One region of the Desulforamulus aquiferis genome, then DNA from elsewhere that is predicted to be linked to it. Evidence: riboswitches for the same ligand, from Rfam matches in the RefSeq annotation. Region 1 holds a riboswitch; each other region holds the start of a gene.
What was found. Region 1 has a riboswitch for cyclic di-AMP ahead of P6N53_RS14560 (potassium channel family protein). Riboswitches for the same ligand answer to the same signal wherever they lie in the genome.
Positions count from the first base shown of each region.

Region 2: it holds a riboswitch for cyclic di-AMP, as region 1 does, so the genes downstream of both, P6N53_RS03910 (C40 family peptidase) here and P6N53_RS14560 (potassium channel family protein) in region 1, are expected to answer to the same signal.
Region 3: it holds a riboswitch for cyclic di-AMP, as region 1 does, so the genes downstream of both, P6N53_RS12625 (CAP domain-containing protein) here and P6N53_RS14560 (potassium channel family protein) in region 1, are expected to answer to the same signal.

Region 1 is NZ_JARPTC010000021.1:176,022-179,300, reverse strand. Features, by position in the region: gene P6N53_RS14565 (TrkH family potassium uptake protein) at 1-448, opposite strand, end outside; gene P6N53_RS14560 (potassium channel family protein) at 470-1,123, opposite strand; cyclic di-AMP (ydaO/yuaA leader) riboswitch at 1,205-1,329, opposite strand; gene P6N53_RS14555 (alanyl-tRNA editing protein) at 1,425-2,636, opposite strand; gene P6N53_RS14550 (mannose-1-phosphate guanyltransferase) at 2,723-3,279, opposite strand, start outside.
Region 2 is NZ_JARPTC010000004.1:137,499-140,777, forward strand. Features, by position in the region: gene cobI (precorrin-2 C(20)-methyltransferase) at 1-636, shown strand, start outside; gene P6N53_RS03905 (GerMN domain-containing protein) at 688-1,200, opposite strand; gene P6N53_RS03910 (C40 family peptidase) at 1,400-2,026, opposite strand; cyclic di-AMP (ydaO/yuaA leader) riboswitch at 2,070-2,200, opposite strand; gene P6N53_RS03915 (zinc dependent phospholipase C family protein) at 2,373-3,065, shown strand; gene P6N53_RS03920 (YybI family spore inner coat protein) at 3,224-3,279, shown strand, end outside.
Region 3 is NZ_JARPTC010000019.1:59,013-62,291, reverse strand. Features, by position in the region: gene yabG (sporulation peptidase YabG) at 1-160, shown strand, start outside; gene P6N53_RS12630 (chymotrypsin family serine protease) at 227-1,234, shown strand; cyclic di-AMP (ydaO/yuaA leader) riboswitch at 1,449-1,577, shown strand; gene P6N53_RS12625 (CAP domain-containing protein) at 1,579-2,550, shown strand; gene P6N53_RS18820 (DUF3794 and LysM peptidoglycan-binding domain-containing protein) at 2,751-3,279, shown strand, end outside.

The sequences.
Region 1 (3,279 bases):
CTTCATACCAGTTTATTGTTAAAATCAATGTAGCAATTGATTCAAAAAGTAAGGAAATAAATAATATATTTAATGCTAGTCTTACTAATCCAGAATTTGACATAGAATGAGTTGATTCTTGAATTAACAGCCTTTCTCTTAAACCTATTTTTTTCCCTAATAGAACTGCTGTAGTAACCCCGAAGGTCATAAACCCCAAGCCGCCTAGTTGAATTAAAATCATAATAATAATTTGACCAAACAAAGTATAGTCTGAACCAGTGTCAAAAACAACCAGCCCAGTTACACATACAGCTGAAGTTGCAGTAAATAGCGAATCTAAAAATCCAAGGCTTTCACCGGTGGACGACGCTATAGGTAATGACAATAAAAGGGTTCCCAAAAATATTATTATTGCAAAGCCAATAATGATGAGGAAGGGAGGGTTGATTTTTTTTGAAAATGCCATCATTTTGCCTCCAAAGGGCTTCTAAATATCAATAGTTTCAAACTTTTGAAGCTTTTCATTCTTACCAATAACCACCAGGATATCGCCCTCCAGCATTACTTGACTGGGGTGTGGTGAAATAATGATCTCTACTCCCCTGCGAATGGCTAAGATACTTACTCCATATTTTTGTCGGGCATTTGACTTCTCAAGGGATTTATTAATAAAATCAGGCGGCACAGCCATCTCCACCAAACTATGCTCCGGGGAGAGCGCAATCTGATCCATTATGTTCTTAGAAACAAGGGCCTGGGCGACTTTTATACCCATATCCCGTTCAGGGTATACTACTTTATCCACCCCTACACGCTCTAGCACTTTACCATGCAAATCAGTCTGTGCCTTAGCTACTACCTTGTTTACACCCATTTCTTTTAGCATTACTGAGACTAGTATGTTTGCTTGGATATTCTTTCCTATGGCAACGACTACCACATCAAAATTTCTAATGCCAAGGGCTTTTAAAACAGGTTCATCTATAGCATCAACCTTCACCGCTTGTGTTAACTTATCCCCTAATTCGTTAACTCTTTCTTCATTAACATCAATTCCTAGAACCTCATAACCCATATTTATTAAGGTTGTAGCAACACTTGTGCCAAATCTACCTAATCCAATAATTGCAAATTGTTTCATTTACAATCTCCTTCTCATAAAAAAACTAACGACACATGTGCCGTTAGTTTATGCATTGCAAAGAAATCCCATTAATAATATGGAACAGCACTTCTACGCTTACGAGGTTAGCTGACGGATTCGGGTTGAAGCTTAACCCTACCAAATATGGATTCACCCCAAAAAAGTGGTTCCCCCGCTTCAAATGAATTCAGCGCTAATTTTTAGTTGTTACAAGTAAATATTACTCCTATTGTTTAAAGTTGTACATCTTTTTTTTATAATATTTGATAAATACTTAAGCTAAAGGCCCTATCCTAATTTAACTATTCTTTATTAAATGTATTACTTCTTCCGTAAGCCGGTCAAGGGGCAGTTCCTGTGCCGCCCCCTGAACAAAACCGGAGCTTCCGCCACCCTTTCCCTTTAGTAAAGGCCAAATATGTTCTGCCAATTTGCTGGCCGGAACGGGAGTACTTTGACCGCAGGCGAAAACGACATTAAAAGGTCCCTGGCCTCCGGCTAATATCGTCACCTGGTTCTCTAGATTCAAGGAACAAGCTAATCCTCGAAGCATATCCATATCTGCATCATCAATATGCTGAATTATTAATGTAACGTCATTTATCCTTTGGGCTTTATTCCTTAGTTCTCCGGCAATAGCTTGATATTTGAATTTTAATAGCTCTTTGCGCTCCCTTTGGAACTGTTTAATTTCCTGCTCCCGTTTGTTTATTCTTGTGACAGCCTCGCTTCCCGCTGCACCAACGGCATCTTCTAAATCTTTCAGCAGGTTTGCTGTCCCTTGCATCCAAATGACCGCCCTTAGGCCGCATATGAAGTGGAGTCTCACATGAGTCCTCACCTTTTCAGTCTTCAGTAGTTTTATGGGTCCAACCTCACCGGTATATCTAGGGTGAGTACCACAGCAGGCATTTTCATCTATACCGGGTATAATAACGAGGCGGACTTCCGTCTGTTCCGAAGGAAGCTTTGCCATCAGCTCCGGGGCTAGCTGATCTCTTCGGTAATACTCGGTCTTTACTGGTAAATTTTCCATAACTATGTTGTTAGCCTCTATCTCCGCCTCTTTTAAAAGCTCTGGCGATAGATTCGAGGTTTTTAGATCAATGGTACAAGTTTCTTGTCCTAAATGAAAGCCAATTGTTTCAAAGCCATACTGCTGCTCAAAAATAGCAGAAATAATATGTTGGCCATGATGCTGCTGCATATGATCCCTGCGTCTTTCCGCATCTACCGTCATTAATACCTCAGTTCCCAAAGAAGGCATGGCTGTACCGGCAATCCAGTGGATAATTTGGCCATTTCTTTCTTCAACATGTAATACCTCGTAGGATCGACGAGCACAGACCAAATTTCCTTGATCCGATGGTTGACCACCACCCTCTGGGTAAAACACAGTATTTTCGATTAAGATTCCGGTCTTTTCTTCCTCAGCAATGCTTCCTGTAACTTTAGACCTAAACTGCAACAAATAGGGATCATCTTGATAAAGCCCCCGCAAGAAATACAACCCCTCTCTTCCTGGATAATTCACTTATCTATTCGACAATGATACGATTTTCCCTTTCAAATAAGGCAAAGAGCCTAACCAAAAGGTCAGGCTCTGGCTATTTGATTGATTTTTTGGGCATATAGGTCTGTTAATTCCTCTGCAACCTCCATGGATATACCCTCAGTGAAAACTCGACAAATTGGCTCCTCTGGATCCGGTAGCACCAACGCCCAGCCATGGGGGTGATACACTTTTACCCCGTCCAGCAATTCCATTTTATCCGCCTGTTCTTCAATAAGTCTCCTTATCACACGGCCTTTAGCTTCCCACGGCACTTCAACCTCTTTCTTCTGCAGATAAAACTCAGGTATTTCCGACAATAATTCTGATAAAGCAACGCCCTCCCTGGCACAAAAATCTAATACTCGGATTAGAGCTGAAAGGGCATCAAAATTCATCATTTGATGATGTACAGGTTCACCAACCTGGTTACTATGACTCAGAATTTTATCTAACAGATCTTGTTGAGATGTCTTGGTTCTTACCACCCTTCCCTTGTACCGCTCTGCCAATTCATCTATAACCCTGGGGGCAGTCACCGGAACTATGACCGGGCCAACCTTTTCCTTTAAGATGATTAGTGAAAGCAGTGCCGTTAGCA
Region 2 (3,279 bases), on a different contig from region 1:
AATATCTTAAAAAATATTGATGTGGTGATAGGGCCAAGAACTCAAAAAAAGGGGTCAAGTCTGGCATTGGATATTGCCTCACCTTATTTAAAACCTGATGCAGAGATATTGGAACTGGTTTTCCCCATGGTTTACGAGGAGGAAACCTTAAATACAGCCTGGGAAAGCAGCTCGAATGAGATATTAAACCAATTAAACCTAGGCAAAAAAGTAGCCTTCCTAACCCTTGGTGACCCAATGCTTTACAGCACCTATATTTATATATACAGGTTACTTTCTAAAAAGGCTGCCCAGATAGAAACAATTCCAGGTATCACGTCCTTTTGTGCAGCCGCCAGCAGGCTTGGGTTTCCCCTTGCAGATACCAATGATATAATCTCCATTGTACCGGCTACCTGTGAACGAAAGGATTTAGACCGTGCCCTTGCTATTTCAGACACAGTGGTCTTAATGAAGGTTTCAAAGGATTTCCCAGGAATCATTAAAAGTCTCCAGACTAATAACCTCGCTGATAATGCCGTGATGATCAGCAAGTGCGGCCACCCTGAAGAGTCAATTCATTACAATTTAACAAGCCAGGAGGCTCTTAAGCCAAACTATCTCTCCACCATTTTAGCAAAACGTTCATCCAAGTAAATAAATATAGCCCAGCCCTCTGACTGATAAAATCATCCAGAGGGCTGTGATTTATTTATTAATGGTACTTTCGTCCCTTACCAAAGGCTTATCATAAACAGCATGCCCTGTTGTTAAGGGGCTGCGCTCTACCAGTAACTGCACTTTATTAAATTCTGGCAATTGGGTAATGGTATTAACAATAGCGTTTACAGCGATGAATTCCCCGGTGCTACCCTGCATATTAGCTAAAGCCTGATTAAAGTTTAAGGTAATGGTATCTCCATCCTTTTGATAGTAGATCAATTCTGTTCCCTCCGGTATCACCGGGTTCAGCTTATCAGGCTTAGCAAGCTCATTAACGAGTGCTACCACCATATCATTAGGTTTGTCAATTTCTCTTTCAACAGGTACAAGGGCATCAGCCTGCTCATTAGCAAAATACAGGACAACCTTAACTCTTTCAGGAGACGGTTCTTGTTCTACTAGGACAGGTGCTGCCTCCTGATCAGTTTTACTGTTTCCACACCCAACTACTATAAGAGAAAGGATCATCATGACTACCAAAATAGTGTATTTTTTCATAGTATCCTCCTGAATTTTTATTACTAATGGAGTTTACCATATTTCCAACCAATTTAGCTACACTAAAAAGCAAGGCACAAACTTACAAAATATGGTTTTGGACAATCTCAGAAAAATCCAGAGGATAAGCCCTATAATCCACCTTTAATCGTTTTAATGAATAAGTTAAACCTCAGGAAGCCTGAGGTTTAACTGTTGCTTAAAGTATTTTATTGGCGCCTCTATATCGAGGTCCCCAATAGTTGTCATTCATTGAGTCAATCCTAATTCCTCTGGAACTAGAAGAATGAATAAATTTATTATCCCCGATATAAATACCTGAATGGTTTATCCCATTACCACCGGTATTAAAAAATACTAAATCACCTGGTTGTAATTCTTCTTTTTTAATAATAGTACCTGAATTATATTGTCCGGCTGCAGTGTGCACTAGGTCTATACCAAAATTCTTAAAAACATACTTAACATAACCGGAACAATCAAACCCCGCCGGTGTATCCCCACCGGAACGATATCTTACCCCAATATATTCTTTAGCATATTCCAACACTGCCTGTGCTCTGTCAACTATTCCCCTGGAAGCCAGCTCTTGCTCTTGTCTCTGCTCTTCAGTAAGGGTTCTAAAGGATTGCTGGTTTGCTGCTTGTTCAGGCAGCTCCAGAATCATGCCCGGTTGCAGATTTGTACTACTGAGATTATTTAAATTTTGAAGTACATCCACTGTGGTACCATTCTTATTTGCAATTGACCAAAGGGTATCTCCTTTTTCCACTGTTACTTGGGCTGCCATTGCCGGACTCGCCAGTAGTATTAATGGCAAAGACACTAAAACCACCCATGTCCCGATGCGCTTGCTAAATGTCAACTACACTTCCCCGCTTTCTACGCCTACGGAGTTAGCTGACGGGTTCGGACCGAAAGTAGCCCGCTACCGAGGTAGTTCACCCCCAAAAGATTGGTTCCCCCGTTTTCCCAAAAAGAAATTAGGCGTTTCTTAATATCGTATAAATTTAATTCGCCAAAAGTTTCCACTTTCCTGCAAAAACTAGATAATTATTTCACTTATTGCCTAAAGTTCTATAAAGATGTAAATATTTCTAATAATTCTTTATGTATTTGGAAACAATTAAAATTGCTTCGAAAAACACTGCTTTAAATTAAGGAGAATATCTATGACTCTATCCCAGGCTACCTGGAACTGTACTCGTCTAATGTTAAATGTAGCCCTGCCAATTAAAGCAGTAATAAATCCTCCCCGTAAAAGAAACACTCACCGTTTCTGCAACCTACAGGCCATAGGAATTTTGAAAAGAGATGGTCTTCGAAAAGAGGCCTTGTTGTTACAATCCGGCGTTGACTCCTTGAACGAAGGTGCCATCTGGTGTGATACAGGTTTTAAATACATCAGTCACTATTACAATCCCCATGTAGGTGCAGGTCTTTGGAATGGCCCGGATGCACCGACAGAGTGTCAGTCCTATTTCAACCGAGCAGTTGAGATGTGGCGGAGGGGGTATCGTGAGCAGGCAATTTTTTACCTGGGAGCAGCCACCCATATTATGCAGGACCTTTGTGTTCCCCATCATGCCAGTGGTCTTGTTTTCAATGGACACCAATATTTTGAGTACTGGGCTCGCAAACACTATGAAGACTTCGCAATTAATTCCTGCGGCATTTATAAAATTATTAATTCAGCAAGTGATTGGGTAAGGGAAAATGCATTTTTTTCGTCAATCTATTTACCCACAGTTTCGGAAAATGCTCAAATTACTTCTATTGAAAAGACCGTTGAAATTCTCCTTGAACGGGCACAAAGAACTACTGCAGGCTTCCTGCATTTATTTTGTAAAAGTGTTTTGAATTGATAAATCCTTGCTATTAAGTTAGGCTCTACTATTTACCAATTAACTAAAATAAGTTTATAATTCCCAATAAATGAGCCCTAGGTTTAGTGAAACACTTTACTAAAATCTCCGTCTAGTATAAAGAACACATTAACAGCATTCTAAAAAGGAGAGCAGCCATGAGCAGGACCACCTTTATACTATTGATTACTTTGTTCACTATAACTATGTTTAC
Region 3 (3,279 bases), on a different contig from region 1:
CGACCCAGTATTTGTTGTTGAGAAAATTGCCTATACCTCAATCCACGATCCCATTGCCATTAGGGAGATTATTTCCAGTACCATCACTGGTTTTGATGGTATAGGAGGAGTGGAAACAAGGGGTAAACACCGTCTTGGTGTGCCGAAAACAGAATTTTAAAAGGGTAGCCCTTCCTAAAAGTCCAGCATAAGATGGTCTAGGATTTTTTAGGGAGGGATTTCCTTTATGGATAAGTTTATCAAAACCCTGGACCGTGCCAGGTGGAAATTATTAAGCATGAGGAATGTGGTTGGAGTGGGAGTCGGTCACAAGCAGGTGGGAATGACCCGTACTGAGCAGCCGGCAATTATTGTTTTTGTCAAAAAGAAAGAGCCCATGGAAAACCTTTCCAGGGAGCAGCAAGTGCCATTTAAAATTAATGGACTGGAAACAGATGTTATTGAAATTGGCGAGGTAAGGCTGCTGGATGTGGATAGAAAGAAAGTAAGCAGGCCGGCTCAGCCGGGACTCAGTATTGGCCATTATCGGGTTAGTGCCGGGACCTTTGGAGCAGTTGTAAGGGATAGGAATAATGGGGAAAAACTAATTTTATCAAACAACCATATCCTGGCTAATGCTTCCAGTGGAAATGATGGGAGAGCCGCAATAGGAGATCCAGTTTTTCAACCTGGAGAGTATGACGGGGGAACTAAGGATAACCGCATAGCAACACTGGTTCGATATATACCTATGCAAAAGGGGGAAGCCCCTGCCACTTGTCCCATAGCTAACGGAGCAGCCAGGTTGGCTAATGTATTTGTGCATGCCATCAGACCCAGCTATGATTTAAAGTTTTTTAAACGGGGCGGCCCAGCTAATATTGTGGATTGCGCCGTTGCCCGCCCCATGAGTCCGGATTTAATTACCGAGGAGATCCTTGGACTGGGGCCAGTTAACGGAATTGCTGAGGCAAAACCGGGAATGCCGGTGGTTAAAAGTGGCCGCACGACCGGTATCACCAGGGGGAAGGTAACGGCTGTGGCAGTCACCCTGGACGTTAAACTTGATGATGAAAACTCAGCCCATTTTTCTGACCAGGTGATTACAGATATGAAATCCCAGGGGGGAGACAGTGGTTCCCTGGTGCTCACAGAGGGCAATAAAGCAGTAGGTCTTCTCTTTGCCGGTTCAGATAAGGTTACAGTTTTTAACCACATAAAAACAGTACTGGACAAATTAAACATAGACCTATAAAATATGCTTAAACCCCGGGACGTTGAGCCCGGGGTTTTTGTTTCATGGTAATGTATGGTATAGGTGTTTAATAGTGAGTAAAAAACCAGAAATTTCGACAATAACCTTATTCAGCATACATAATAAAATATTTACAGGGATTACGGGTTTTGTAAGATAACCCATTTTTTGTGTATAGTAAGGACAGGCTATTTAACCGGAATTTACCGGTATAGCTAATAACAAGCCGAATCCTAGACAACTGGGTACGGAGGAACCGATTCTGGGGTGAATCTTTTTCAAAAGTAGGGTTATCCTTGCCCGAACCCGTCAGCTAACTCCGGAGGCAAAAAGGAGAGAAAAGAATGTATTATCGGTTAAGAAAAGCACCTATGTTTTTGGCTACCTTGTTCCTGCTGGCAATTCTGTTGCCTCTAATGTCCCCTCAGCCTGCCCAGGCCGCTGCAGGAGACGAACTCAAAATGGTAGAGCAAATTAACCAGGCCAGAACCAAAGCAGGTCTTCCGGCATTAGTTTATGATGCTAATTTATCTGCCCAAGCTGCTAAAAATTTAAAATCTTATCAGTCAACTGGTCAAATTCCTGGGCAATCTATGCTATATCAGATTGCAGTAAACGGTGGCTATAGCTCCCTTGGACAAACAATGGTTAGCGGCGCAGACGTAAAAACCCTTGTTGATAAGCAACTAGCAAAGTATGCAAGTCAGTCCCTATTAAATAGCAAGTATAACAGCATAGGGTTAGTTATTACTGATACTAAAAATGGTTTGCTATGCGTACAGCTTCTAGCTGCCAAGAAAAATGTCCAGGTACAGCCGGCGCCTCAACCAGCGCCTAAGCCAACTCCACAGCCAACACCAACACCAACACCAACACCAACACCAACACCAGAGCCAGCGCCCCAGCCAGCCCCCTCTGAGTCTTTTATGACGGATCTTCAGAAGCAGGTGGTAGATTTGGTGAATGTAGAAAGGGCAAAGCAAGGATTAAAGCCCGTGGTGGCTAAACAGGATTTAACCCAGGTTGCACAGCTAAAAGCCCAGGACATGCTGCAGAAGAAATACTTTTCCCATACATCTCCTACTTATGGCTCACCCTTTGATATGATGAGAAAATATGGGATAAGCTATACTGCTGCAGGTGAAAATATCGCCATGGGACAGAGGACCGCTGAGCAGGTGATGAAGGATTGGATGAACAGCCCTGGACACAGGGCCAATATTCTAAACGCCAACTTTAATGAACTGGGTGTAGGGATTACCCAAAGTTACAATGGCTATGGTTATATCTGGGTACAAATGTTTGCCCGTAGGTAACGAGATATAAAGGACTAGATAACAAGGATAGACAAGCAAGCAATAGGAAAATGAAAAGAATTACCACAATAAGGTAGCAGGAGGATATATTTCCTCCTGTTTTTTTGCTTTTTCTTAAGGATTGACCACATTTTCAGCACATTTCTCCAGCCAATCCAATATATATATTAAGGAGATATTCTGAAAGGAGGCTACGATAAATGGCCATGAAGAAACTGTCTAAGTCGCGGTACCGCAAATCACGCACCTATGAAAGAGCCACAACCATGCCGCTGAGAACAGAGAAGCTCAGGGTGCAAGAGGTAGTCGCTGAAAATACTGAGCAGACCATAGTGCGTGGTACTATCTCTGTACCAGAAGCTAAGCCAGAGGTTGACAGGGTCCTTTCAACCTATGCAGTAGGAAGGCTTAAAAAAGTAAACATAATTCCCAACAAGGTAGTTGTTGAGGGCGTTTTAAAGCTGGAAGTTATGTACGAGGCCTTTAAGAAGGATCAGTCTGTTCACACCTTTCATGAGGAACTAGACTTTACCGACTTTGTTGATGTTCCAGGTGCCAGACCGGGCATGGAAGTTGAAGTTGACATTGTAGTAGAGGATGTGAGCCTGACCAGAGACCCCAAATGTGCCGATGATTGGGATGTTGCTGCGGTAATAATGGTTACTGTAAGGGTAACTGAGGAAGTTGAAGTTGACGCCTTGGTGGAATGTCCAGAAGGTTTTGAGTGTG